Regions from separate parts of the Edaphobacter bradus genome, predicted to be linked through region 3. Evidence: predicted binding sites of a transcription regulator. Region 3 holds the regulator's gene; each other region holds the start of a gene.

Region 1 (9,661 bases), on a different contig from region 3:
TGGCGTCGTGTGGGATGGTGAAGGGGGTGATGTCGATGTCCCCGATAGAGAACTGCGCGCCGGCGTGGAAGTACTCGACGGCGGGAAGAAACGTGGGGTCGGCCTTTGTAGGCGCGGAGCTCTCAGGTTCGTCGGGGTCATCGAGTTGCGGCTCCGCAGTTCCGGAGGACTCGACGGCCGCGGACATGCTGTCACAGACCCCGGGAAGGGGATCGCCTGTCGCGGCGTTTGCGCGGGCAGCCTTCTCGCGCTGGACGTGCTCGAGCCACTGCGCATAGGACATGGTCTTGCGCGGGGTGAGCATGCGGACCCACGCGCGGTGCGTGGGCTCGGTGAAGTAGACCGGGATGCCCAGCTTGCGGGCGAGCACGCCGAGACCGGCGACGTGGTCCTGGTGCTCGTGGGTGATCAGGACGGCATTGAGGGTCGCGGGGTCTTCTCCGGAGAGCGCCATGCGCTTGAGGAGCTCGCGGCAGGAGAGGCCGGCATCGACAAGAACGCGGGTTCGCGAGGAAGAGATGACGGTGCTGTTGCCCTTGGAGCCGGAGGCGAGCACTGTCATGCGCATCATTCTTCTACGATACCCCCTTCTGCTGTGGAGATATCAGGACGGTACATAAGCCGGTACCCAATACCGGAGAGACCGAAGGGGAATTTCTTTTCCCTCGGTGTGGCGAATTCTTCTCCCTCAAATGTGCTTTCGATTGCATGTTCAGCAGTCTCTTGGGGAACGGACGCGTGTGAGCGCAAGCCATTTATTTGCAATGACATAAATGAATAATCTCCGGAGATGATCGAAAAGGCACTTGAAGTGCATGGAAGTATGCCAAACGCAATAAAGGAGATAGAGGCCCCTCGGGGTGAGGCGTGCTCTTAACTCTTCACAACGGGAAAGGGATTCATTTTGATGAAAAAGTCAATTCTTGCAGGCTCTCTGGCTTTGGTGTTCGGCGTCGCATCCGCTTGCGCTCATGCAGATACGATCTTCGAACTGACTCACAGTACATGCTCCTCTGGATGCAATGTTCTTCCGGCTGGAACGGTCGATCTTAGCCAGGTCACAACTAACGAGGTCGAGGTCACGGTGACGTTGACGAGCGACTACAGCTTCCGCCAGGCTCCGGACAGCAACCACTGGGCTCTCGTCTTCGACCTGAGCGGCGTGTCGGGTTCCGTAACCGCGTCGAACATCACCAGCGGCCCAACGTCGCAGACATTTGCCCTGCAGAGCCCTGGCTCTTACACCGATGCGGGGCTGGGCAGCTTCACGTACGCCTTCAAGTGCACGACCTGTGCCAAGGGAGCGACCGGGACGCCGACGCAGACGCTTAGCTTCCTTTTGACTGGAACTGGTCTGACCGAAGCCAGCTTTGTCTCGAACGGTTCGTACTCCTTCGGGGTTGACGTTGTCGGTCTCGATCAGGCTGCTGGATCAGGAACGGGCAACATCGGAGCGCCTGGACCGGGAACTCCGGGAGATCCGGGACCGACTCCTGTTCCTGAACCGTCGACCCTGCTGTTCCTTGGAACCGGCCTGACAACGCTTGGCGGACTCGTCCGCGTGCGGATGGCACCGGCTCGCAGCCGTCAGTAAGATCAACCGACTTCAATCACAAAAGCCCCGGACGCTTCTCCTTCTGGAGATTGCCCGGGGCTTTGTCTGTGTGGTCGATTCCTCAGGCGCGCGTCGCTGATGGAGGCGGCTGCACTGTGATGATGTCGGAGAGCAGGATGGAGTGCCCGGCGTTCTCCTTCTTCACGTAGGATCCGTCGGGCGCAGGCTCGACCTCGAGAAAGAAGAGGTCGGGTGTCTCGCCTTCGTCGAAGACGAAGAGGATCTGCGCGAGCAGGCGCTCGCCCCGAACGGTTTCGAGGACGACCACGTGATCGATCTGCGTCTTGAGAAACGCGCGCTCGGCGTCGGTCATGACTGGACGGGATGGCGCAGGGGTGCGAGGAAGTTGACGGTGGATCGCAGCACAACCTCGTCGTTCTGGTTGAAGGCCAGCGTACGGGTGCGGACGACGCCGTAGTCTTTGCGCGAGTTGGACTGGCGGACGCCGACGACCTCGATCTCGGTACGGATGGTGTCGCCTGGGCGCACGGGCGTGGTCCAGCGCATCTCCTCGACGCCGGCGCCGATCATGCCTCCGGCGACGGTGATGGATTGCACGCGCAGGCGCATGACGATGGCGGCAGTGAGCCAGCCGGAGGCGGCGAGTCCCTTGAAGAAGGAGCCTTCGCCGGCGGCCTCGTCGAGGTGGAAGGGTTGCGGGTCGTACTTCTGGCCGAACTCCTTGATCTCGTCGGCGGTGACCTTGGCGGCGCCGAGGGAGTTCATCTTCTGGCCTACGTAGAAGTCTTCAAAGTAAAGCTCGTTCGACATTGGTCCTGCTTTCGTTGATGAGTTTGATGGATAAGTTTATGAGGTAGATGCTGGAGCAGCGCAAGTGTCTCGCCGGTTTTCAGAAGGGTACCCCCCCTCCCCCTCACTTTGCGCTAAATTCACTGGTTTCATCAAGATGCATTTTCCCCACACGGTAAAATATTCGAAACAAATGGGATAACAGTCAAAATATAGAAAGCAAATGACTTAGGAGCTGAAAAAAAGAAAACCCGGACAAGTGCCCGGGGGTTTTCTTCTTTCTGATCTAGTTCTATTTTAGCAAATTCGGACAACTGGTATGCCATCGCTATCCGGTTTGTTTTCAGTTTGTTGGGTGGTTTTTGGGCTTGACAGGGGATTTTGCTGGGGGATTTGATGGAAAAACTTCTAAGTAACTGTTTTAAAAGGGGTATAGGCGTGGTGGCTGTGGATTAGTTAAATGAGTTTCCTGACATGCAGATTTGCATGGAAAAACGATGAGCTGATTCTGTAAGTATCAGTTATACAATGATTTGCTGTTTGCGTAACGGTCGGTGAAGGCTCTGACGGAGGTAATGCTCGGAAGGATGCACCGGACTGATTGATTTTGCCATTGGGCTGGCTGAAATCTCGTATTTTGAATGGATTCTACAAAGCGGGCAGTCGTATCCATGTTCTGCGTTGGGCTGAGAATCCAGATGTCTCTGACTCTCCCGGAGACGTCGATCAGCGCGGCCAAGGCTCCCCGATGAAAATCGGTCAGTTTGGCAAAGCCGTTGGGTGGAATAGGGTCACTTGGTTTTTCTATGGGGTTGCCGTCGTGATCAAGAGCGGTCGGGCGATGCAGATTAGGGTCGTCACCTGCTACGCGTTTCCAACCATTTGTGGTTTCGACGAGCAGGCCGGTTTGTGTGTGGAGTGTTTCGGCTCCGAGGGGAACAAGACCTCTCCAAACGGGAGGAACTGCTTTAGCGGCGGCCGCAGCGTCGGGGAAGAAAAGAGGATCCTCGACGTTTTGCGCGGTTTCTGCCGTGGGCGCCTGTTGGAATGTGATTTTGACGATTGTCTCCTGAGGATATGCGGACAGGACGATCTTCTGTGTCTCGCTGTCTAAGACCGCGATGAAGCATTTGCCGTGCATGGTGACTGCGGTATCGTCGCCTGTGATTTTGTGAGGGACGAAGGCGATGAGGGCGTGGACACTGACGGTCGTTGTCTCTTCGAGGTGATCGTCTTTCCAGATGAACTTCTGCTCTTTATCGGCGGAGAAGTTTCTAAGGAAGAGTTGCTTGCCGAGAAGGTCTGTTTTGAGGGAAGAGGCGATGGTGTCGGCTGCGTGAAGGTTTGGCGTGAGCAGGAGTAGAAGGCCGAGAAGGAATCGTGATGTTGATCTGGCAGAAAGAAGTGACGACATTGTTTATGGCTCCGAAGTGTACCTTAGAGCTCTGCTTCCTCGCGCATCTTTCAAACCCACATTTCAAAATCGAGATGTGGGGCACCCTATCCGTTTTGTGCTCGGCTTCGCTCGGAATGACAATCAAAAGATTTGGGCTGCGGAATGACAAACGAGAGATACAAGAGATATCAGGTGTAGGTGTAAAAGCCGCGTCCGGATTTGCGGCCGAGCCAGCCGGCGTCGACCATGCGGATGAGCAGCGGACATGGGCGGTACTTCGGGTCGCCGGTGCCCTCGACGAGGATGCGCATGATGTCGAGGCAGACGTCGAGGCCGATGAAGTCGGCCAGCGTGAGCGGCCCCATGGGGTGGGCCATGCCGAGCTGGAAGACCTGGTCGATGGCTTCGGGCGTGGCGACGCCTTCCATCGTGGCAAAAATAGCTTCGTTGATAAGCGGCATCAGCACCCGGTTGGAGACGAAGCCTGCGGCATCGTTCACCTCGACCGGCGTTTTGCCGAGCTGCTTTGAGAGTGCATGCACAGTATCGAAGGTTGCCTGCGAGGTTTGCAGGCCGCGGACGACCTCAACGAGCTGCATGACCGGGACCGGATTGAAGAAGTGCATCCCGATGACCTGCGCGGGGCGGCTGGTCTGAGCGGCGAGCTTCGTGATGGAGATGGAGCTGGTGTTCGAGGCGAGGATGGCCTCGGGGCGCAGGACGCGGTCGAGCTCCTTGAAGAGCTCGGACTTGATTTCGAAGCGCTCGGTGGCGGCCTCGATGGCGAGGTCGCAGACGCTGAAAGCTTCGCGGTCGAGCGTGGGGGTAATTCGGGCGCGGGCCTCCTCGGCCTGCTGTTGCGTCAATTTTCCTTTGGCGACCTCGCGGGCGAGGTTCTTCTCGATAATCGCGAGGCCACGATCATGACACGCGTCGTGCCTGTCGCTGAGGAGGACGTTGAAGCCAGAGCGGGCGCAGACATGGGCGATGCCGTTTCCCATGGTTCCGGCTCCGAGGACTGCGATGGTCTGAATGCTGGACATAGTTCCCTCGGACTGTAGTTTTGTGAAGATTAACCCATGTACATGCCGCCGTTCACGTCGAGCGTGTGGCCGGTGATGTAGCTGGCCTCCTCGGAGGCGAGAAATGCGACGGCGTTGGCGATGTCCTGGTCGGTTCCGGCGCGGCCTAGCGGGATGTGCTGGGTCATCGCGTTCTTCTGCTCGTCGGTGAGGACGACGGTCATGGCGGTTTCGATGTATCCGGGGGCGACCGCATTCACAGTTATCGTCCGGCTGGCTAGTTCGCGGGCGAGGGACTTGGTGAGGCCGATGAGTCCGGCCTTCGAGGCGGCGTAGTTGGCCTGGCCGGCCTGGCCGGTCTCGCCGACGACGGAGGTGATGTTGATGATGCGTCCCCAGCGGTTCTTGACCATCGAGGACATGACGGCCTGGGTGAGGAGGAAGGCTCCGGTGAGGTTGGTGGTGAGGACATCGTCCCAGTCGGCCTTCTTCATGCGGAGCGCGAGGATGTCGCGGGTGATGCCGGCGTTGTTGACGAGGATCTCAGCCTTGCCGAAGTGGGCAATGACGGCCTTGGCTCCGGATTTGATGGACTCTTCGCTGGAGACGTCGAGGGCGAAGGGGTGGGCGGTTCCGCCTGCGGCGGCGATCTGGGCGGCGACCTCGTTCAGCTTGTCAACGTTCCTTGCGGCGAGAGCGACGTGGGCTCCGCGGCGGGCGAGTTCGAGTGCGCAGGCACGCCCGATGCCCTGCGAAGCTCCTGTAACCAATGCGATACGACCTGCGAGAGTGCTCATGAACCTCCAATGAAACAGCAACCAGAATTATACGGAGCCAGATGACGTATTCTGGGTGGCAAATGTCCGCGACCGAGACGAAGACCGAAAAACCAGCGCTCCCGACAGCCAGCGAAACCGATGTGTACGCAATTCACGGAGCCGACCCCGAGGTGCTCGCGTATGCGATGGCGAAGTATTCGCGGTCGGCGCTGAGCATGAAGGAGTCGCTCGCTGAGATCAGCGCGCAGCGTGCGGAGCAGTTTCTGAACACGTTTTATTTCCAGTATGGGCACCGTTCGATCGCCGATTTGGCGCATATTCCCTTTGCGATTGAGCGGCTTAGCCTGCTGGCGGCGATCGAGCTGGTCGATGAGCAGCGCTGGGATGGGCAGGAGCGCTCGACGCGGTACCAGAACTTTCGGGCGTCGGGCTGGTACACGCCGGAACTGGGCCCGCAGACTGCTGCGTTTACCGGCTCGGTTGAGGCGATGTTTGCTGCTTACGATCGCATCAGCGCCGGGATGCTCGAGGCGCTGAAAGGCGCGATTCCGCGGCCCGAGGCGATGAAGCCTGAAGCCTACGAGCGCACCCTGAAGGCTCGAGCGTTTGATGTCGCGCGGTATCTTCTGCCGCTGGCGACGAATACCTCGCTGGGCCAGATCGTGAATGCACGGACGCTGGAGACGCAGGTCTCGCGGCTGCTGACGAGCCCACATGCCGAAGTGCGGCAGATCGGCGAGAAGCTGCGCGCGGCGGCGACGGAGCCGGCGTGGAACGTGTATCACGCGGCCTCGCAGGCGCTCTGCGAGGAGATCGGGTCGGTGGACGAGGCTTGTGGAGCGCGCGTTGCCGAGACACTGCTGCGTCCGGTGAAGACGGCTCCGACGCTGGTGAAGTATGCGAATGCAAGCGAGTACCTTGCTGCGACGCGCCGCGAGCTTACGCAGGCTGCTGCGGAGCTGATGCATGGGCAGCCGATCTTCGCGGCTCCGGTCGTCGATCTGCTCGATGATGCCGAGCCGCTGGAAGTGGAGCTTGCGACCTCGCTGCTGTATCCGCATTGCCATTACTCCTATCGCCAGATTCGCGGCCACGTCGCCGCGCTGACCGAGCAGCGGCGACTGGAGATCATCGACCTTGGCACGCGGCATCGCGGAAGGCACGATGAGCTGCTGCGGTCGTTCAGCGCGGGGCAGGGTTTCCGGTTCGATATTTTGATGGATATTGGCGGGTTTCGCGATATGCACCGGCATCGGCGGTGCGTTCAGTTGCTGCAGCCTTACACTGACGCGCATGGCTACGAGGACCCGGTTTGCGCGGGGCAGCCGACGCTGGCTGAGGCCGCACATGAGGTTGAGTACAGCGCGGCGATGGACGCGGCGTTTGCGGTGTATCGCGAGCTGCGCGATGCAGGCCATCCCGAAGCGGCGGCTTATACGCTTCCGCTGGGGACTCGGTGCCGGTCGATGTTCAAGATGGACTTTGCGGAGGCGCTGTATATTGCGGAGCTAAGGTCGGGTGTGGCGGGGCACTTCAGCTATCGGCGCGTGGCTTGGGAGATGTATAAGGCGGTGGCGGAGCGGCATCCTGGGCTGGCAGGGCATTTCAGGATTGAGGATGTGAATGAGCCGGTGGATTTGCTGAAGAGATAAGTTTTGCTGGAGTGGGCAAGATGAAAGCCGCGATTGTTTTAGATCCTATATATCCTGGGTTAGAACAGATGGCAGACCAAATGCCAGTTTGGGCTATTGACTCAGTAGCCCACAGGGCCACGGCGGAACGGATGTGGCAACTGCAGGGTACGTCCAATGCTTTCCGTGGAATCACTCTATTCAAGGTCAAAGATGCAGGAGATGCCGAAGATAACTGCATAAATGTCATTGGCAATGTTGATTTGCATCACGGTGTTTATTCCTCTGGAGAGAGGATTTCAATGTTGATTGTCGTTGGAGCTTTGCCGTCGAACAGGGTCATAGATGAGTTGAAACTTTACGACTTCGAGACTTTTGAGATGACGCCAGATGGTTTTGTCGCCAAGTGAATCAAGCAAATTCAAACTGCACCATTTTATATTCGCTTTTTATTTGCTTTCTTCGGATTCGATGTTAGACTCCGGATTGACCCCTTACCGCAGAGGAGACGGAACAACGTGGCAGCAGTTGATGAACGCACCAAGGCTATAGAGACGGCCCTTTCACAGTTGGAGAAACAGTTTGGCAAGGGCTCGATCATGCGCCTTGGCTCGAAGGAGGCGATTGTTCCGATCTCGGTGATCTCGACGGGGTCGATCTCGTTCGATGCGGCGCTGGGCGTGGGTGGCGTGCCGCGTGGCCGTGTGATTGAGATCTTCGGGCCGGAGTCTTCGGGTAAGACGACGATCACGCTGCAGATCATTGCCGAGGCCCAGAAGGCTGGCGGGCTGGCAGCGTTTGTGGACGCCGAGCATGCGCTCGATCCGGTGTATGCGAAGAAGCTGGGCGTGGACACGGACAACCTGCTGGTGAGCCAGCCGGACTACGGCGAGCAGGCGCTGGAGATTACGGAGGCGCTGGTTCGGTCGGGGGCGATCGACGTGCTGGTGGTGGACTCGGTTGCGGCGCTGGTTCCGAAGGCTGAACTGGATGGCGAGATGGGCGATTCGCACGTCGGCCTGCAGGCGAGGCTGATGAGCCAGGCGCTGCGCAAGCTGACGGGAACGGTTGCGAAGTCGCGGACGTGTTTGATCTTCATCAACCAGATCCGCGAGAAGATCGGCGTGATGTTTGGCAACCCGGAGACGACGACCGGTGGCCGGGCGCTGAAGTTTTACTCCTCGGTGCGCATCGATATTCGCAGGATCGGCGCGGTGAAGGAGGGCGAGACCGTCACCGGGTCGCGGACCAAAGTGAAGGTGGTGAAGAACAAGGTTGCGGCCCCGTTCCGCGATGCCGAATTCGACATTCTGTACGGCGAGGGCATCTCGCGTGAGGGCGATGTGCTGGATCTTGCGGTTCTCCACAACATCGTGGATAAGAGCGGCGCGTGGTACAGCTACTCGGGCGAGCGCATCGGACAGGGACGCGAGAACGTTCGCGGCTTCCTGAAGGAGAACAAGGACGTCTTTGCGCGCATCGACGCCGAGCTTCGCAAGAAGCTGAACATCGCAGGCGGGAAGGATGTTCCGGAAGTTCCGGCGGCGCCGGTGAACGGTGCTGCAGCGGCGCAGGAAGTTGTGAAGAGCCGCCGGTAGTCGAGTTTGTGAGAAGGGCCCTGCCTATGGCGGGGCCTTTTGTTTTTGAGGGCCACCTCCACCCCTCCCGGAAACTGCTCCAAGGCGATGTTGTCTGTTTTGTGTGAGATGGGCGGTTTGGGGTTTTGACAGGAATCTTCAGTAGAAACGCTTGACAGTCCTGGAAATCGTAAGCTATTACTTACGGTAAGTGAATGCTTACCTACAAGCCGGATTGGAGGCATTGGGAGATGGTACTCGGATGGCCATCTTTCAGAGGCTTGCCGAGGGGCCGCTGGCGGTTAACGAGTTGGCGGCGACGCTGCCGGTGAGCCGGCCGGCGGTCTCGCAGCACTTGCGCGTGCTGAAGGAGGCCGGACTCGTGACGGACCGGAAGAACGGGACCCGAAGGCTGTATCAGGTTGATCCGGAGGGAGTGGCCCGGTTGCGGGCGCACTTCGACCAGGTGTGGGAGCGGGCTATGAGTGGGTTTCAGCGAGCTGTAGAAGCGTCAGAAAAAGGAGAGAGGCGATGAGCGAGACGGTAGTAAGTACGGTCGTGCGGAAGAGTGTTCGCGTGCCTATTTCTGTGGGGTGCGCGTTTTCAGTATTTGTGGAACAGATGGAGACCTGGTGGCCGCCGGAACACCACATTGGGGAGGCAGCGTTTGAGGCGATCTTTGTCGAGCCGAAGGTTGGCGGGCGGTGGTATGAGCGCGACGGCAATGGTAAGGAGTGCGACTGGGGTAAGGTCATGGCGTGGGATCCTCCGCGGCTGGTGACGTTCTCGTGGCATCTGGGGCCGAGCTGGAAGTTCGATCCGGACATGGCGAAGGCGAGCGAGGTGGCGATCCGGTTTACGCCTGAGACAGAGGGAACGCTGGTGGAGCTG
Region 2 (9,661 bases), on a different contig from region 3:
CCCGCACCGACCTGTTCAGCTTCGGCGTGGTGCTGTACGAGATGGCAACTGGCATTCTGCCATTTCGTGGCGAGAGCACGGGAGTGATTTTTGAAGCCATTCTCAACCGGGCTCCCCCTCCTCCGATGCGGCTGAACCCCGATCTGCCGCCTAAGCTGGAAGAGATCATTTCCAAAGCTTTGGAGAAGGACCGTGATCTGCGGTATCAGCACGCTACTGATATTCAAACGGATTTGCAGCGGCTGAAGCGCGACACAGGATCTGTAAAGCCAGAAGTGGAAGCCAGGCCGGCTGCAGCTTCGAAGTTGTCGTATGTCCGTTTGGTGGCAGCTGCTGTCAGCATTGCGGCGATCATTCTTTTGCTGGCGTTAGGAGCACGATTCTATATTGCGCGCCCTGGGACGCGAATCAACTCCATAGCCGTTCTGCCGCTTGAAAACCTCTCACATGATCCCGAGCAGGAATATTTCGCTGATGGCATGACAGATGCACTCATCACCGACTTGTCCAAGATCGGTTCCTTGCGGGTGATTTCCCGCACCTCTGCTATGCAGTACAAGGGGGCGCACAAGACTTTGCCAGAAATTGCGAAGGAACTGAATGTCGACGCCATAGTAGAAGGATCAGTAATGCGTTCAGGCAATCGGGTACGAATAACGGCGCAGTTGATCCATGCGCCCACGGACCAGCACATGTGGGCAGAGACTTATGAACGTGACCTTGGGGATGTCCTGAAGTTGCAGAGTGAGGTCGCCCAGGACATAGCGCAACGGGTTCGCGTGCAGTTGACCCGTCAACAGCAGGCCAGACTCGGTACCGCTCGGCAAGTGAATGCGGCGGCCTATGAAGCCTATCTAAAAGGACGTTTTCAGGAGACTACAAGCTTTTCGACGCCACATACAATCAAGGATGCGCAGCGTTACTTTGAAGAGGCCATCCAGCAAGACTCGGGCTTTGCACTGGCTTACGTAGGGCTAGCAGACTGCTATCAGAGCCTAGGTGATTTTCGCTGGGTGCCTCCCCAGGATGCCTATCGGCCCGCCAAGGAGGCACTTAACAAAGCGTTGCGACTAGATGCAACACTGGGCGAGGCCCATACCACACTTGGTTGGCTGAGTTGGCGGTATGAGTGGGACTGGCCAACTGCCGAAAGAGAGTTCAATTACGCGCTTGAGCTAAACCCCAACTACGGAGATGGTCATGCTAATCTCGCAGTCTACCTGGGCTGGAGTGGCAGACGCGCTGAGGCGCTGGCTGAGGTCGCAAAAGTGCGCGAACTCAGTCCCGCTTGGGCTCCCAACATCGAGTCAGTGATCTACTATCATTTGCGTGATTACAAGGCGATGGTTGAGATTGGCCGACGGTCCGTGCCATTGAGTCCGGAGAATTGGTCAAGGCATTACTTTTTTGCCGTCGGTTACGAGGGGTCAGGTCAGCTGCCGGAAGCCATTCCTGAATATCAGAAGGCGGTCGAGTTATCGCAGGGCGACACAGACCCGAGCGCCGGATTGGCACACGCTTATGCAGCGACAAGCCAAAGGGCTAATGCGGAAAAGATACTTCGAGAATTCATACAAAAGTCGAAGACTAGCTATGTCTCGCCCTACATGATTGGAACGATCTACGCTGGACTGGGTGACAAAAACAAGGCGTTCGAATATCTGGAAAAGGCCTATCAAGAGAGATCGCCAGACATTCCTTACTTCCTAAAGGCTGATCTGAGGGTTGATTCCCTCCGCTCTGACCCACGCTTTCAAGACCTTGTGCGCCGCGTGGGACTGCCGCAATAAACTTGGGTAGCGCTTTTGCGCGATGCCGATCCTGACATTTTCCCATCCTGGGCTGGGTGGCCCATATCTAAGATCGGGTGCCCCATTCATGGCGCAGCTTCATGGCGACATGAGTGGGCTCCGTCTGCTGAAGGCAAATCCGAAATCTCCCCCACCACAAATTCCAATCGCACCGCGCCCCCACCCTCAAAGCTTTCCCCCTCTTATCCCGGTCGCTCCTATCAACGCCATCGCGAAAGACAGCAAACCTACTTACATTGCTCCTTCAATTGCGTACTACCGAAGCTGCCACCGTGGTTGGCCGTTTCAAGCGTCTTCTGCTGCTGTGCAGATGACACCACACAGGTGGCGGCTCTCATAGAGTCGCTAACAATCTCGGGATTAATCCTGTCGTGTGTCATTGGCCCAAAGCCATACCCGCCGTGGAACTGTGTGCCGAAGACCTGTGGCTGCCAGATAGAGAGCAGATACCGATCTAGCGTAGCTGCGGAAAGCCACCGGGCCTCTTTGCTGCCCTGCGCAACGGCGTCCATGGCGAGCACGTGAGCCAATAAGTAATCGTCGGGATTCTGGCCGTGCTGGAAGATCATCGCAGCATGGTAATAGTCATTCCCTGTCCGTACCTCACCAGCCGCCAGTAGGTGCTGTACGTCTTTTCTTCGTTGCGCGTCGTCTTTCGACAACTTGCCCCAGTCAATATGATCTCCTTCCCGCGCTTTTTGATCGACGGTGTACATCTCTGTCAATGCTGCATTGTCCGAGACAGACGAAGCGGAGCCGCTGGACAGATTGGCTTGGCCCGATAAGTTCGGGGCAAGCAGAACAAAGAGCAGAACGAATAAAAGGCGCATAACGCGGCCAGCATAGCACGACATCGTAGGTCGGGAACTGCTGCCTGCTCACATTGGCCGGGTGCCCCATTCATCGCGCAGCCTTTCGCGCGATGAGTGGGCTGCACTCTGCCGAAGGCAAATCCGAAATCGAAACCCGGCCACAAATCTGAAACCGCAGTCTGACCCGCCTCATCTGTAACAGAGCCGTTCCGGATCGAGATATCGCGCCTACTCGATCCCAGGAGGACACAATCCATGTCACACAGCATATCGACCTTGCTGACCCGCAATCTTCAGGAAGTCTTCGGTGAAAATGACCCCGCGCGCCGGCGCGCGGCCATCGACGAGCTCTACACCGAAGATTCCGTGTTCTACGACCCCAGCAAGGGAGTCTACCGTGGCCGCGACGAGATCGATCGCATCGCTGGCGCCATCAAGGCGACTCACCCTGACTTTCGATATCAGCCAATCGCCGAGCCCGAGGAAGTGGGCAATGGCGGACGGGTCCCATGGGTATCAGGCCGCCCTGGTGAGGCGCCAGGTTACGCCGGGACTGATTTCATCATTGCCCGCGACGGCCGAATCGCCGCCCTTTATCTCTTTTTCGACAAGCTTCCCTGAGCTGGACCCTGCTGCGCGACGCCCTATGCGGCACCTGGGCCAGCCGGGTGCCCCATTCATCGCACTATAGGCCCTTGCTCCTAAACACTGTAGGGTGAGAATATTTAGAACTTAGAATGGATGAGACCTGATTCCTGAAAGAGCGTCTCTTCTCGGCACTTGACCTGCGCGGCCATGACTGACCCGCTCTCTTCCGACACCACAGAACCGGGCCGTATCGCCCGCCATGCAATGCTGGCGAATCTAGGCTGGATACGCTGGCTCCCCGGGTTGAACACTCTGCGTCGATATCAGTCGTCCTGGCTGCGGCACGACCTTGTCGCTGGCCTCGTCATGACGACCATGCTCGTGCCAGTCGGTGTTGCGTACGCCGAGGCATCCGGGTTACCGGGTATCAACGGCCTCTATGCGACTATTGTGCCGCTACTCGCGTACGCCCTGTTCGGTCCGAGCCGCATCCTCGTTCTGGGACCTGACTCCTCGCTCGCCGCCGTGATCCTGACAGTCGTGGCGCCACTTTCGGCGGGCGACCCGCAACGTGCAGTCCCGCTGGCCGGAATGATGGCAATCGTCTCAGGCGTTGTGTGCGTCGCCGCGGGCCTTGCGCGTCTGGGTTTCGTCACCGAACTGCTCTCGAAGCCGATCCGCTACGGCTACATGAACGGCATCGCGCTGACGGTACTGCTAAGCCAGGTCCCGAAGCTCTTCGGCTTCTCTGTCAGTGCACACGGACCCATTCGCCAAACTTGGGAAATCGTCAATAAGGTGCTCGCAGGCAGCACGAACGTCGCGGCCTTGGCCATCGGCGCCAGCACGCTCGCCATCATACTGCTACTGAAGCGCTGGCCACGCGTCCCTGGCATCCTGATCGCCGTCGTCGCTGCTACTGTGGTGGTCGCGGCCTTCCACCTCGCAGTACGTGCCGGCGTGTCCGTGCTCGGTCCGCTACCGCGGGGATTGCCCTCGCCACGCCTTCCACTTGTACCAGTCGACGACATGGTACCGATCATCATGGGCGGCATCGCGGTCGCCCTCGTCTCATTCGCGGACACTAGCGTGCTTTCTCGAACCTATGCGGCGCGTCTGCATACGCCCGTCGACCCGAACCAGGAGATGGTGGGCCTCGGCGTCTCCAACCTCGCCGCGGCCTTCTTTCAGGGATTCCCCATCAGCAGCAGCTCCTCGCGCACACCGGTAGCCGAGGCGGCGGGCGCCAGGACCCAGCTTACGGGGGTCGTTGGCGCGCTCGCGATCGCGTTGCTACTGGTACTCGCGCCCGAGCTGCTCCAGGATCTACCGCACACCGCCCTGGCCGCTGTCGTCATCGCCTCGGCCATCGGCCTGGTCGAAGTGTCCGATTTGCGCCGCATCTATCGCATCCAGCGCTGGGAGTTCTGGCTTTCAATGGCCTGCTTCGCCGGTGTCGCCGTTCTTGGCGCCATTCCGGGCATTGCGGTGGCGATCGTAATTGCCGTGATTGAGTTCCTCTGGGACGGCTGGCGCCCGCATTCGGCCGTGCTCGGCCGCGTCGATCGTGTCAAGGGCTATCACGACATCACCCGGTATCCAGAGGCACGGTTGATCCCGGGGCTCGTGTTGTTCCGTTGGGATGCCCCGCTCTTCTTCGCGAACGCCCAGCTTTTCCAGGAACGAGTCCTGGATGCCGTTGCCAGCTCACCGACGCCGGCCAGCTGGCTCGTTGTCGCGGCGGAGCCGGTCACCAGCGTCGACGTCACCGCAGCCGATGCTGTCTGCGAACTCCACGACACCCTGCACGCCAACGGCATCGAGTTGTGTTTCGCTGAGATGAAGGACCCGGTGAAAGACAAGCTGAAACGTTTCGGGCTATACACGCGCTTCGGCGAACAGACCTTTTTCGCGACCCTTGACGAAGCGGTGAGCGCCTATCTCATCACCCATCCAGTCGAGTGGGTAGACTGGGAGGATCGCACGTCGTAGCGCCTAATCGACATGGGTTAGTCCTCAGAAGTCGACTCCGTTGATCGTTGCCCTCAAACCCGCAACAACCCCATATCCATCTGATAAAACCGAAAAGTCCGATCATCCCCCGCCACCGCGCTGTGCCTCTCCAGCCGGGTGCCCCATTCATCGCGCAGCCTTTCGCGCGATGAGTGGGCTCCGCTCTGCCGAAGGCAAACCTTAATCCCTAAACCATCCCAGATCCAGAATCACACGGCGCCCAAGAGTCCCAACCCCGGTCATTCTGAGCACAGCAGCCTGCCCTGAGCAGCCTGCCCTGAGCGAAGTCGAATGGGAAGTCGAACGGGAAGAATCCCCGCATTTCGCCGGCAGAGCCACAAAGTTATCGGATGCCCCATTCAAGACACGGCCACTGACCCGAGGGGTACCCAATTCATCGCGGCTTATCCCTCGAAAACGCCAGCAAAAGCCCCTGTCAAGCCCCCAATCCACTCAAACTCCACAAACCAAAGCACATCGCCGTGGCAGAGCAGGTCTCTCAACTTGCTAAAATAGAAACAGAAGCAAAAAGCCCGGCCAAAAACCGGGCTTTTTTTCTTCAACTAACAACCCGCAACCAGCAACTAACAACCGTCTTTAGAAGACTTTGCACACCACTTACATCGGATTTCCCTGATTCCCGCAGTCTGGCAATCGGATTGCACAACAAGTCCGGACCTAAAGTATCTGTTTAGAAGACTTTGCACAAAAACAGGGGGAGGGGGCACATACCTTGGCTGGCAAACAAAGGGCGAATATAATCCGGCTAGGTTCATGTCTGGCGCCCCCCAACCCGACAGGTTCGGCTTCCTCCACATCGACCTCAACAGCTTCTTCGCCTCGGTCGAGCAGCAGTTGCACCCGGAGTACCGCAACCGTCCCGTCGCCGTCGTCCCCACCATGGCCGACACCACCTGCTGCATCGCCGCCAGCTACGAGGCCAAAGCACTCGGCATCAAGACCGGCACACAGGTCGGCGAAGCAAAACAACGCTGCCCCGAGATCGTGCTCATCGAGGGCAACCACACCGAGTACGCCAAATACTCCAAAGCCATCGCCGAGGCCGTGGAGCTCTGCTGCCCCGTCGCCCACACGCCCTCCATCGACGAGATGGTCTGCGAGCTCATGGGCCGCGAGCAGGAGCCTCCGCGCGCGCGCCGCATCGCCCTTGACATCAAGCAGTCCATCTACAAAAACGTAGGCGAAGCCCTCCGCTGCTCCATCGGCATGGCCCCCAACCGCTACCTCGCCAAGATCGCCAGCGACATGCAGAAGCCCGACGGCCTCATCGGACTTCTACCATCGCAATTGCCAAGGGCAATTGCTCATCTGGAGCTTCGCGACCTGCCCGGAGTCGGCGCACGGACCGAGGTACGGCTGAACAACAAGGGCATCACCACGATGGAGCAGCTTCTCGCGCTCGACCGCAACGGCATGCACAAGCTCTGGGACAGCGTGTGGGGCGACCGGCTCTTCCACTGGCTGCGCGGCGACGACACCGGCGACGACGGCGCTCCCGTGCCAAGCGGAATCCAGAAGTCGCTCGGCCACTCGCACATCATGGCGCCGGAGTTCCGCACCGACGCGGGTGCGTGGGCCGTTGCCAACAAGCTGCTCCACAAGGCCGCCATGCGCCTCCGCATGGAGAAGTTCTACACCGGCTCCATGGCCGTGACGATCCGGTATCAACTCACCAGGCAGCAGGCCGAGCAGATGAAGTCAAAGCGGCACTTCAGCGGAATCAAGCACTCCGGCTGGGGTATGGAGGCGCGCTTCCGCGAGTGCCAGGACACCCTGACCCTGCTCGAAGTGCTGCGCGGTATCTGGGCGCGAAGGCCGCAGGGCGAGGCCTTCCAGAAGCCATTCTTCGTCGGCGTCACGCTGCGCGACCTCATCCCGGAGAACGAGCACCAGGACGAACTCTTCCCCGACCCCAACAACCGCACCCAGCTCTCCGCCACCATGGACAAGCTGAACCTCAAGTACGGCCACACCACGCTGCACTTCGCCGGAATGCTGCCCGCGCGCGAAAGCGCCCCAACCCGCATCGCCTTCACCCAAATCCCCGTGCAGTACGGTGTGGATTACATGTAAAGCAAATAATGCTACACACTCAACAGAAGAGGATCGAACCATACATCGATATAGTCGCCCGCCTGAAGGAATCGGTAGCCCGGTGGTAGTCCAAGCAGTGGAGCAATTGAAGGATATTTCTCGTAAATATGCTTGGTGTGGATGGGTTGGAAGAAATCTCTTCGGCTAGAGAACTCCTCACCGCACCAGATGTACCATCCCGTGGTTCCGCCGGCTAATGGATGTCTTAGTCCATTTATCGGGAGAAGGCCACCCGTTGCGGTCGCGAAACCCGACATTTGTTCATTGAAGGCGCCAACGTAGCCCGTCTGATAGCGTCGGCACATTTCTTGCTGCAAGATTTCGATCTGAGTATCACTCATTGTGTTTTCGTATTTTAGAGGTGAAGAATCCAACTTCCTTCAACAGTATTATCTCTTCGTGAGAACCTCTTACGTCGGCCGTCTGGCCCCATCACCGACCGGCCTGCTGCATCTCGGCCATGCTGCGACCTTCTGGACTGCGGACTTTCGAGCGCGAGGGCACAACGGCACTCTGCTACTACGCAACGAGGACCTCGACCCGCAGCGCTCGAAACAAGAATTCGTCGATGCCATGCTCGAAGACCTAGCCTGGCTAGGCATCGAGTGGACTCCGCCGATGATCGTGCAGTCCCAGCGCCTCGCACTCTACCGCGAGGCCTTCGAAAAACTGCTCGCAACCGGCCACGCATACCCATGCACCTGTAGTCGCCGCGAGCTCGCCCAGATGATGCAGGCACCGCACGAAGACACCGACGACGAACCGGTCTACACCGGCAAATGCCGTCCAACCAGCAACGCGCCACGAACCTTGCAGTCAGGGATGAACTACCGGTTCCGCGTCCCTGATGGCGAGGCAATTCGCTTCATCGACGGCAACATGGGAGCGCAGCAGTTGACCACAGGCAAAGACTTCGGCGACTTCCTTGTCTGGCGAAAGGACGGCCTGCCCAGCTACCAGCTAGCCTGCGTCGTCGACGACGCCGCAATGCGGATCACCGAAGTCGTGCGCGGAGCCGACCTGCTGAAGTCCACCGCGCGCCAGATACTGCTGCAGCGCGCCCTCTCACTCCCTGCTGTTGCGTACTTCCACACGCGGTTGCTGGTCGATGAACACGGCACGCGGCTGGCCAAGCGGCACGGCGCGCTCGCCATCCACACGCTGCGCCAACGCGGCCTGAAGCACGACGACGTCCTCGCCATGCTTCAGGCTTGATCGCCGTTACTGATCTTCGTCGCCCGGGCCGCCCGCGTGATGGAGCGCCTCCTGAGCCTCGGCCCATGGCTTCAACTGGTACTCGCGCGGCGGAGTATCACCCGCGAGGTTGCGGACGAAGTAGTCCCACCGCCGCCGCGCCATATACTGCGAAGCTTCGGCATAGCCGTGCGCGACATTGGGAATCAGCAACAGATCGAAGTCCTTGTTGGCCTTGATGAGCGCATCCACCACCAGCAACGTGTTGTTCACCGGAACGTTGTTGTCCATCGTCCCGTGCGCCAGCAGCAGATGGCCTTTGAGGTTCTTGGCAAAGTACTGGTTCGCCTGGCTGTCGTAGTTCGTCGTTCCGTCCGGGAACCTCACCAGCAGCCCGGCCCACTTCTCCGCCCAGTCGTCCTCGTAGTCGCGCTGATCGTGATTGCCGCTCTCCGCGATGCCGACCTTGAAGAAGTCCGGATACTTGAACATCGCCGCCGCCGTCGCGTTGCCTCCGCCGGAGTGCCCGTAGATTCCCGAGCGATCCAGATCAATCCACGGATACTTCGCGGCCAGCTGCTTCATCCCCGCCACCTGGTCGGGAATCGTATTGTCGCCGAGGTTGCCGTAATAGAACTCGTGGAATGTCTTGGAGCGCCACGGCGTCCCCATGCCATCGATGCAGACAACCACGAAGCCGAGCTCCGCCAGCGACTGCATGTCTCCATGCGCCGCCGCAAAGTTCCGCCCACCGCAGGAGCCCGTCTGCGGCCCGGGATAGACGTGGTTCACGATGGGATACTTCTTCGATGCGTCGAAGTTCGTCGGCTTGAAGAGGAATCCGTACAGGTCCGTCTTGCCGTCGCGCGCCTTCACCGTAATCGGCGTCGGCGGAACCCAGCCTGTCGCTACCAGCTTCGAGATGTCCTGCTTCGCAACCTCGACCACGACCTTGCCCGTGCTGTCGCGGACTACCGTCGTCTCCGGCTGCGTCGGCGTCGATGCCGCATCGACAAAGTAGCGGCCATCGGGCGATGCGGTCACAACGTGATCGGCGTTCTCCGGCGTCAGCAGCGTCATCCCGCCGCCGTCGAAGTTGATGCTGTAGTAGTGCGCGAAGTACGGATC
Region 3 (9,661 bases):
TTACGACTCCTGAGCTGAAGGAGTATGAGACGAAGATCCTGACTGCGCAGGAACGCAGCGGCGAGATCGAGCGAAGATTGTTTGCGGAGTTGCGGCGGCAGTTGCTGGATGCGGCGGGACGGATGCGCGAGACGGCGCGGCGCGTGGCGGAGATCGATATGTTGGCGTGCTTCGCGCACCTGGCGGCGCTGCGCGGGTGGGTGCGGCCTGAGGTCGAGGCGAGCGGAAGGCTGGAGTTCGTGGGGGCGCGGCATCCCGTGGTGGAGCGGCGGCTGGAGGAGTCGGGCGCGGGAAGGTTTGTGCCGAACTCGGTATATCTGGACGCGGACGCTGGGCCTTCGGTACTGCTGATCACTGGGCCGAATATGGGGGGCAAGAGTACGTATCTGCGGCAGGCTGCGCTACTGGTGGTGATGGCGCAGTGTGGGTGTTTTGTTCCGGCGGAACGGATGCGGCTGGGGTTGGTGGATCGCATCTACACGAGGATTGGGGCGAGCGATAACGTCGCGCGCGGACGGTCGACGTTCATGATGGAGATGACGGAGACGGCGGCGATTCTAAATACAGCGACGTCGCGGTCACTTGTCCTACTCGACGAGATGGGACGTGGGACGGCGACGTATGACGGGCTCTCGCTGGCTTGGGCCACAGTGGAGCATCTGCACGACCGCATCGGCGCGCGGACATTGTTCGCGACGCACTACCACGAGTTGACACTGCTGGCCGAGAGGCTGGAGCGTCTGAAGAATCTGCGCGTGACTGTGAAGGAGACGGTGGGCGGGATCGTGTTTCTTCACACCGTTGAAGCGGGGCCGGCGAGCAAGAGCTATGGTATTGAGGTCGCAAGGCTGGCAGGACTTCCTGCAGGCGTGATCGGACGCGCGCGTGAGGTGCTGAAGCTGCACGAGCGTGCAGAGACGCAGCAGGTGCGCGAGGCTGCGCCTGATCGTGTTCCTGCCCTGCAAATGACGATGTTCACGCCGCTGTCGCAGCGGATCGTGGACAGGATTGCCGAAGTGGATGTGGATGGGCTTACTCCGCGCGAGGCTCTGAATCTGCTGGCTGAGCTGCAGCGGGAGCTGAAGGGATGAAGACCAGGGCGCGACAGACAAAAAGCGGATCCTTCGACTTCGCCTCTGGCGATGAAACTGCGAGAGGCTTCGCTCAGGATGACACTTCCTTTTTGAGGCTTACGCGATGAGTAAGGCAATGGTGGTGGCCGGGGTGATGAGCGGGACCTCGGCAGATGGCGTGGATGTTGCGCTTTGCAGGATTGCGCCTGGTGCGGGTGATGCGCCTCTGCGGGTGAAGTTGATTGGGCATGCGGCGTTTGGGTATCCGAAGGCTTTGCGCGCGGCTGTGCTTGCGGCGATGGATGCCCGTGCGATGTCGGTCGCGGATATGTCGCGGCTGAACTGGCGGCTGGGTGAGGTATATGCCGATGCGGTGGAGGCGGCGGCGAAGCAGTTTGGCGTGAAGCTGGGGTTGGTGGGCTGCCACGGGCAGACGGTGTATCACCAGGGCGCGGCCTCGCGGTTTCTGGGGAGCGAGGTACGATGCACGTGGCAGATCGGTGAAGCCAGCGTAATCGCGGAGCGTTTGCGCGTGCCGGTGGTGAGTGATTTTCGTCCTGCAGATTTGGCGGCAAGTGGGCAGGGCGCTCCGCTGGTGCCGATGCTGGATTATGTGATGTTCCGGTCTGCGACGGTAAGCCGGGTGCTGCAGAATCTCGGCGGGATTGCGAACCTGACGGCGATTCCTGCGGGAGCTTCAGAAGAAAGCGTGATGGCGTTCGATACCGGGCCGGCGAACATGGTGATCGACGGGTGCATGGTTAGGCTGTTTGGGCGCGGGTATGACCGTGGCGGTGCTGTCGCTCGTCGCGGACGCGTGATTGATGCTGTGGTGGAGCGGGTTCTGCGGCAGAAGTACTTCTCTGCCCTGCCTCCGAAGAGCTGCGGGCGCGAAGAGTTCGGGGATACGTTTGTCGAGCGGTTTCTTGCGATGTGCCGAAAGGCGGGAGCCACGGATGCCGATGTCGTGGCTACAGCTACTACACTGACCGCGCGCTCTATCGTGGAGGCGTACGAGAGATTTGTGTGGGGGCATCTGGGGCAGACGGCTCCACTCGCCACTCGGATCGAGTATGTCGTCGCAGGTGGTGGAGCGAAGAATGAGACGCTGATGCAGATGCTTCGGGATGGGCTGGAGCCGCTTGGGGTGAAGGTGCGGTTGATGGAGGAGCTTGGGATTCCGGCGCAGGCGAAGGAGGGAGTGGGGTTTGCTCTGCTGGCCTGGTTGAGCTGGTTTGGGCTACCGGGGAATATTCCGAGCGCTACGGGAGCGAAGCGGGCTGTGGTGCTGGGGAAGGTTACTCGGGGATGAGGGATTCGAAGGCGAAAGGCAGATCGCGGTCTGCGCGAAGATGGGGCAGCCGATTTTTTGGCACGGTAATTTTGGCGGCTTGCATTGGATTGCTGGGGTGCCGTTCGCGCGTGGATGATCCGCGCACGGTGGTAATGATCATCGAGAGCAGCCCGAACAATCTTGATCTGCGGCAGGGGACGGATGCGCAGAGTGAGCGGGTGGGTGGGCAGATCTTTGATGCGCTGGTGAGGAAGGATGAGCACTTCAACCTAAAGCCGTGGCTGGCGACTAACTGGGAGCAGCCCGATGCGCTGACGTGGGTGTTTCATCTGCGCGACGGGGTGCGTTTTCATGACGGGCGGCCGCTTGAGGCTGCGGACGTGGCGTGGACGATTCGCAGCATGATCGATGGCACGCTGGTTACGGCCAAGGGCGGGGCGTTTGCTTCGGTGGACCGGGTCGACACGCCGGACAGGCTCACGGTGGTGGTGCATCTGAAACGGCCCGATGCGGGGCTGCTCTTCAATATGAGCGATGGGCTCTTTGGTGTGGTTCCGCGCGGCGCGGGGAGAGATTTTGGGCTGCATCCGGTGGGATCGGGGCCGTTCCGGTTTGTGAGCGCGGTACAGGACAAAGAGGTCGTGGTCGGACGGAACGCGAATTACTGGGCGGGGGCTCCGAAGATAGAGCGGGTTCGTTTTCAAGTGGTGCCGGATACGATTACGAGCGCACTGGAGCTGCAAAAGGGTTCGGCCGATCTGGCGAGCAATGTGGTGACGCTCGATATGGTCCATACGCTCGAGAGTGTGCCGAACCTGAAGGTCGAGTCGGGGCCGAGCTCAGCCGTGATCTACACGAACTTCAACGTGCAGGACCCGTTGCTGAAGGACAAGCGCGTGCGGAAGGCGATTGCATGCGCGATGGACCGGCAGGCGATCGTCGATGCAATCTGGCGCGGGCAGGCTCGGCTGGCCGATACCCTGCTTCCTGTGGGGCATTGGGCCGCGGCGAGCGATGCGGAGCTGGCGCAGTATCCACATGACGTGGGGCGGGCGGAGAGGCTGTTGGATGAGGCGGGCTTCCCTGCCGGCAAGGATGGCGTGAGGCTCAGGGTTACGCTGAAGACTTCGACGGACGAGACGACGCGGCTGATGGCGGTGGTGTTGCAGCAGCAGTTGCGCGCGGCAGGGATTCGGCTGGAGATTCGCTCGGCGGAGTTTGGAACGTTTTACTCGGACGTTACGAAGGGCGCGTTTCAGATGTATGCGCTGCGGTGGATCGGGTCGAACGAAGACCCGGACATCTTCCGGTACGGGTATGGGTCGGAAGCGTTTCCTCCGAAGGGAGCCAACCGCGGGCACTATTCGAATGCGCGGGTGGATGCGCTGCTGAAGGCCGCGGCAGGCGAGTTGTACCAAGCAAAGCGGCGCGAGGACTACGTTGAGGTACAGAAGATTCTGGCCGACGAGCTGCCGGGGATTCCGCTGTGGTATCCGAACAATGAGGTGATCCACACGCGGAGAATCGAGAATGTGAAGCTACGGGCTTCGGGGAACTTTGATTTCCTGCGGGAGGCGTGCGTGCGGTAGGGCTGCTTGAAACTAGCTTCACTGCGTTGGTTGCCCCCCAGGGATTCGAACCCCGATTGATCGGTTCAGAGCCGACTGTCCTACCATTGAACGAGGGGGCAAAGCTTGAGTTTGCAAGCCGTTGAATCGTGAGCGGGGAGCTCACGGCTGCCTTATTGAGTGTACGAGGTGACGCGCTCCGGGTCAACCCTGCGACGTAGAATCATGCTATGACCGATACGACGACGGATACGATTGCGAAGCTGTTTCTTGAGTACTCTGACAGGAGACTCGGGCAGCTGACCACAGACCTGAAGGCGTGCCTCGGCAGGTTGACCGATGTGCAAGTGTGGGAGCGACATGGCGCGCACGAGAACGCCGTGGGCAACCTTGTGCTGCACATGTGCGGCAACATGCGGCAGTGGATCATGCATGGCGTGGGCGGCGCAAAGGACGTACGCGAACGCGACAAAGAGTTCAGCGCAGACGGTGGCCGGAGCGCGGCAGAGTTGGCCGAGTTGTTCGAGGCCACAGCGGCCGAGGCCCGCAAGGTGATCGCCTCAGTGACAGCAGTGCGGCTGACTGAGAGGATTACGCCTCAGGCACGCGAAGTGAGCGTGCTCGAAGCAATCAACCAGGTGGTAGGCCATGTGCAGTGCCACGTGGGCCAGGTGGTTGTTCTCACCAAACAGATGACGGGGAGAGACCTGGACCTGAGCATCCCGAGGCCTAGGTAGGAACAGAATCGGCTGTAATCGGAGATCGGCAACCTGATGCATCTTGTAAGCCAGAAGAAACGTCCATGTGGTAGAAAAGACCGGCGCAGCAACCCGCGCTGAAGGAGATTCATGAGCACCGTGCCGCACTTGGAGACGAAGAGCTATGACGCTGATTCCTTTGCCACCCACGCTCTCTCCTCCGCTGAGAATCTGTCAGCGGTGCTCGATCATACCCTGCTGAAGCCGGATGCGACGCGAACTCATGTGTTGCAACTGTGCCACGAGGCGGCCGCGCACCGGTTCGCCTGCGCGATGGTGAATCCGGCGTGGGTCTCGCTGGCAGCATCGGCGCTGACCGGCACGGGAGTTGCGGTTGGCGCGCTGGTAGGGTTTCCTCTGGGGGCGACGCTCTCGGCCTCGAAGCGGGATGAGACGACGCGGGTACTGAAGCACGGGGCCCACAACATCGACATGGTGATGAATGTCGGCCTGCTGAAGTCAGGCAACGCAGCCGACTATGAGGCTGTCCGGCAGGATATCCGGGGTGTGGTAGAGCTGGCTCACGGGGCCGGGGCGATCGTAAAGGTGATTCTTGAGACCTGCCTGCTGAGCTTTGAAGAGAAGCTACGGGCAAGTGAGCTGGCGTTGAGCGCTGGGGCGGATTTCCTGCAGACGAGCACAGGGTTTGCAACCGGCGGGGCCACGGTGGATGACGTCGCACTGATGCGTGGCGTGGCGGGCAACCGGGCTGGGGTGAAGGCGTCTGGCGGTATTCGGTCGCTGGCCGATGCCGCGGCGATGCTGCATGCCGGGGCCTCGCGGATCGGGTCCAGCGCGAGCGTCAGGATCGTCTCCGAGCTGACGGGCGACCACAATGTGACCGGCTCGAATGCCAACCCAGGGTACTGAGGCGTAGCGGCATCTGCCCCTTGGAGCTCATCTTCTCCCTGACTTTCCGACGCTGTAACCCCCGCCGGGTCAATCTGACTCGATACCCCCTGACGCACATAGGCCCCGAGTAGTATCATCGGCTCTTCGGGATGCCCACTGTCGACAAATCCAACCGTACTGACACTCCGGGTTCGCCGACGCCGGAACCTGTCCCGGAGCAGCACTTTGAGGGCGACTACCGCCCCCCGGCACAACCGGGCGAGGCCGCCGAGAAGCCGGTCAATATTCGCGTCGAGACCCCGCAGGTCGAGTTCCTGCACCGGCTCGCTGACGCCCTGAATACAACGCTCGACCTGAATACCCTGATGCACCGCGTAGCGGACCTGGTGCGGGCGGTGATCGACTACCAGATCTTCGGAATTCTGCTGCTCAACGAGCGAACCCAAGACCTCAGAATGCGCTTTCAGATCGGCCATACGGCGGAGATCGAGCGAGTCCGCGTCAAGCTGGGCCGAGGGATAAGCGGGACGGCTGCGCTGGAACGGAAGTCTATTCGGGTGGACGATGTACGGACGTACGAAAACTACATCGACGTCAATCCGAAGGTGCGGTCGGAGCTTGCGGTTCCCCTGATTGTCAAGAACCGCGTTATTGGCGTGCTGGATATCCAGTCGGAGTCGGTGGGCTACTTTACCCATGAGCACCAGCGGCTGCTGGAACTGACAGCCTCCCGCATTGCGGGCGCGGTGGAGAACGCGCGGCTTTACACGCGGGTCGCGCGGCAGGCTCAGACGCTGACGGTGCTCAACGAAATCTCCCGCGAGATTACGAGCATCCTGGATGTGGATGACCTGCTGGAGCGAATCGGGCTTCTGCTGAAGCGCGTGATCGACTTCCAGATGTTCACCATTCTGCTGTGGAACGAGCGGACCCAGCAGCTTGAGCACCGCTTCTCTTCCCGGTATGGCGAGCGCGTGACACGCGAGCGCACGGTCTCACTCGGCCAAGGGATTATCGGATCGGCAGCGCAGCTTCGCGAGCCGATTGTGGTGCCAGATGTACGCAAGGACCCGCGCTATCTTGCTCAAGCCCCGGAGACGCGGTCCGAGCTATCCGTGCCGCTTATCTACAAGGGTCAGATGATCGGCGTCCTCGACCTGGAACACACGAAGTTGAACTACTACAACGAAGACCACCTGCGCACGCTTTCGACTCTGGCGGCTCAGGTTGCGATCTCGATTGCGAATGCACGGCTGTACCAGCGCATCTCCGAGGAAGAGCAACGGCTGGAGCGGGACCTGGAGATGGCACGCAAGGTTCAGATGCGCCTGATGCCACGGCATTCGCCAAAGCTGGAGCATGCGGAGATCGCGGCGAGGTTTATGGCGGCGCGGTCCATCGGGGGCGACATCTACGACTTTCTCGACTATGGGCCGGGGCGCGTGGCGCTGGCCGTGGGCGATGTGAGCGGCAAGGCAGCTCCTGCGGCGTTGTACGCGGCGATGCTGAGCGGGATACTGCGGTCGCTTGCTGCGCAGCACCTGTCGCCCGCGGCTCTGCTGACGGCGCTGAACGATCAGCTTCAGGAGCGCAAGCTTGATGCGCAGTACGTGGTGATGCTGATTGCGCTGTGGGACGACTCAAACCAGACGCTTCAAATCGCCAATGCTGGGTCGGTCCAGCCGCTGTTTGTTTCAACCTCGGAGAACGCCACGGGTGCGCCGGAGATTGAGGTCAAGACGATTCAAGCGGAAGGCTTTCCGTTGGGACTCTTCCCCGACGTCCAGTACGAGGAGTTCACCATCTCGACGAGGCCCGGTGACGCGATTGTCTTTCTCTCGGACGGGATTACGGACGCCGAGAATGCGTCCGGAGAGATGTTCGGGACGGAGCGGCTGGAGGCTGTGCTTGCCTCGCAGCACCACTCCTCGGCGGCTGCCACGGTGGAGTGCATTGTGAAGTCGGTCTCGAACTTTCAGTCGGGCACAGAGCACTTCGACGACGAGACGCTGGTTGTTCTGCGAGTTCTCTAGCACGACGCACTGAAACTACTTGCAATTCGCCTTTTATTCGCTACAATTCCAGCATGGCAATTACGCGGCGGCAAAAAGAGGTCCTCGACTTTCTGTCCAGCTTCACGCAGAAGAACGGCTACTCTCCCTCTTACGAGGAGATCGCCAGCGGTCTCGGCCTCAGTTCGCTCGCCACTGTGCACAAACACGTCACCAACCTCCAGAACAAAGGCCTGCTGCAGCGCGCGCATAACCGCAGCCGCTCCATCGACGTGCTTCCCTCCCGCTCCAAAAAGAGCTACGACCGCCTCCCACTGGTCGGCCGCATCGCCGCCGGCAAGCCAGTCGAGGCCATCGAGACCGCCGAGAGCATCTCTCTTGGAGACATCATCGGCAGCCGCGAGGTCTTCGCCCTTGAGGTCCGTGGCGACTCCATGCGCGACGAGCACATCGTCTCCGGCGACTACGTCCTGGTCGAGCGGACCCGCACCGCGCGCGAGGGAGAGATCGTCGTCGCCCTCGTCGACGGAGCCGACGCAACGCTGAAGCGTTTCTACCGCGAAGGCAGCATGATCCGCCTCCAGCCCTCCAACACCGAGATGGCCCCCATCTTCGTCCCGGCCTCCAACGTCAGCATTCAGGGCAAGGTTCTCGGAGTCCTCCGCAAGTACGCATAACACCCTACGCAGGCACTTAACCTCTGCTTCCGCACGGCTTTTCCATACGTCAAAAGACGTACCAGCTCTATTACTCCCGCGGCTTAAACTTTCCACGGAACTATGCGGGGCACTCCTGCGTAATCCATCTCCGAAGCGGCAATTTACTGGGAGCTCTACCTTGGCCACACAGCGCAACAAGAAACGCAAAATCTGGATATGGGGCGGCGTCACCGTTCTGCTTATCGCCGTCATCCTCGGCGTCGCGGTCGCGGCCCGTGGAAATAGCGCCAAAATCGAGCCGTCTCAGCTCGCCAAGGTCGAGCGCGGCGACATTGCCCGGTCCGTCGTCGCCACCGGCAAGGTGCAGCCCATCACCAAGGTCGAGGTCAAATCCAAGGCCTCGGGCATCGTTACCCATCTCTACACCGACATCAACGCACACGTGAAGCAGGGCCAGCTTCTTGCCCAGCTCGACCAGGTAGAGATCCTTGCACAGGTCAACGCGCAGAAGGCCCAACTCGCCGCGGCCGAATCCAACGCCCGCGCCGCGCAGGCCGCCATCCAGTACGACAAGGTCAACGCCCAGGCCCCAGACCTCCCCATGTACGAACACACCTACAAGCGCAATCTCGAGATGTCGAAGGACGGCGTCGTCTCCCAGCAGGCCCTCGACGACGCCCAGCAGAAGTACCTCGCCGCAGCGAACACCCGCGACAAGGCCGTCGCCCAGATCACCGTCGACACCTCCAAGCTCCACCAGGCGCAGGCCCAGGTCCAGCAGTCACAGGCCTCGCTCAAGCAGCTTGAGGAGCAGCTCAGCTATACCACCATCACCTCGCCCATGGACGGCGTCATCCTCTCCCGCGACGTCGAGCTCGGCGACGCCGTCAGCTCCATCCTCGTCATGGGCTCCACCGCAACCCTCGTCATGACCATTGGCGACACCCGCCAGGTCTACGTCCAGGGCAAGGTCGACGAGTCCGACATCGGCAAGGTCTACCTCGGCCAGCCAGCCCGCATCAAGGTCGAATCCTTCAAGGAGAAGACCTTCCAGGGCCAGGTCACCAAGATCGCTCCGCTCGGTGTCGAGAAAGACAACGTCACCACTTTTGAGGTCCGCGTCTCCATCGACAATCCCGGCGGCGAACTCAAGGCCAACATGACCGCCAACGCCGAGATCCTCCTCGATGAGCACAAGAACGTCCTCACAGTGCCCGAGCAGGCCGTCATCTACGACAAGAACCGCAACGCATCGGTCGAGGTTCCCGACTCCAAAGAGAAGAAGGGCCGCCGCAAGGTCGACATCAAGGCCGGCATCTCGAACGGCACCAGAACCGAGGTCCTCTCTGGCCTCAACTCCGGCGACACAGTCATCCTCCAGCAGTAATTAGAAATTAGAGGCGTCATTCTGAGCGAAGCAGCCTGCCCTGAGCGAAGCTGAATGG

What was found. The regulator LexA, encoded in region 3, represses DNA repair genes until DNA is damaged. The targets are predictions, from matches to a motif close to CANTTCGCTTTTTATTCGC.
Region 1: recA (recombinase RecA) is a predicted target of LexA. The motif match lies at 7,632-7,650, and genes of this name have one in related genera.
Region 2: OHL16_RS08510 (Y-family DNA polymerase) is a predicted target of LexA. The motif match lies at 5,965-5,983, and genes of this name have one in related genera.

What each region holds. Positions count from the first base shown of each region.
Region 1 is NZ_JAGSYF010000004.1:226,089-235,749, forward strand. Features, by position in the region: gene OHL16_RS15935 (MBL fold metallo-hydrolase) at 1-571, opposite strand, end outside; gene OHL16_RS15940 (PEP-CTERM sorting domain-containing protein) at 908-1,594, shown strand; gene OHL16_RS15945 (hypothetical protein) at 1,677-1,928, opposite strand; gene OHL16_RS15950 (MaoC family dehydratase) at 1,925-2,386, opposite strand; gene OHL16_RS15955 (hypothetical protein) at 2,883-3,779, opposite strand; gene OHL16_RS15960 (3-hydroxybutyryl-CoA dehydrogenase) at 3,950-4,804, opposite strand; gene fabG (3-oxoacyl-[acyl-carrier-protein] reductase) at 4,834-5,580, opposite strand; gene OHL16_RS15970 (FAD-dependent thymidylate synthase) at 5,643-7,214, shown strand; gene OHL16_RS15975 (hypothetical protein) at 7,235-7,603, shown strand; gene recA (recombinase RecA) at 7,712-8,791, shown strand; gene OHL16_RS15985 (ArsR/SmtB family transcription factor) at 8,982-9,305, shown strand; gene OHL16_RS15990 (SRPBCC family protein) at 9,302-9,661, shown strand, end outside.
Region 2 is NZ_JAGSYF010000002.1:586,491-596,151, forward strand. Features, by position in the region: gene OHL16_RS08490 (protein kinase domain-containing protein) at 1-1,790, shown strand, start outside; gene OHL16_RS08495 (hypothetical protein) at 2,039-2,641, opposite strand; gene OHL16_RS08500 (nuclear transport factor 2 family protein) at 2,879-3,244, shown strand; gene OHL16_RS08505 (SulP family inorganic anion transporter) at 3,476-5,203, shown strand; gene OHL16_RS08510 (Y-family DNA polymerase) at 5,999-7,318, shown strand; gene OHL16_RS08515 (immunity protein Imm33 domain-containing protein) at 7,330-7,680, opposite strand; gene gluQRS (tRNA glutamyl-Q(34) synthetase GluQRS) at 7,739-8,554, shown strand; gene OHL16_RS08525 (S9 family peptidase) at 8,561-9,661, opposite strand, start outside.
Region 3 is NZ_JAGSYF010000001.1:1,021,441-1,031,101, forward strand. Features, by position in the region: gene mutS (DNA mismatch repair protein MutS) at 1-1,091, shown strand, start outside; gene OHL16_RS04310 (anhydro-N-acetylmuramic acid kinase) at 1,198-2,385, shown strand; gene OHL16_RS04315 (ABC transporter substrate-binding protein) at 2,520-3,956, shown strand; tRNA gene OHL16_RS04320 (tRNA-Gln) at 3,984-4,057, opposite strand; gene OHL16_RS04325 (DinB family protein) at 4,166-4,672, shown strand; gene deoC (deoxyribose-phosphate aldolase) at 4,784-5,563, shown strand; gene OHL16_RS04335 (SpoIIE family protein phosphatase) at 5,695-7,578, shown strand; gene lexA (transcriptional repressor LexA) at 7,632-8,234, shown strand; gene OHL16_RS04345 (efflux RND transporter periplasmic adaptor subunit) at 8,395-9,603, shown strand.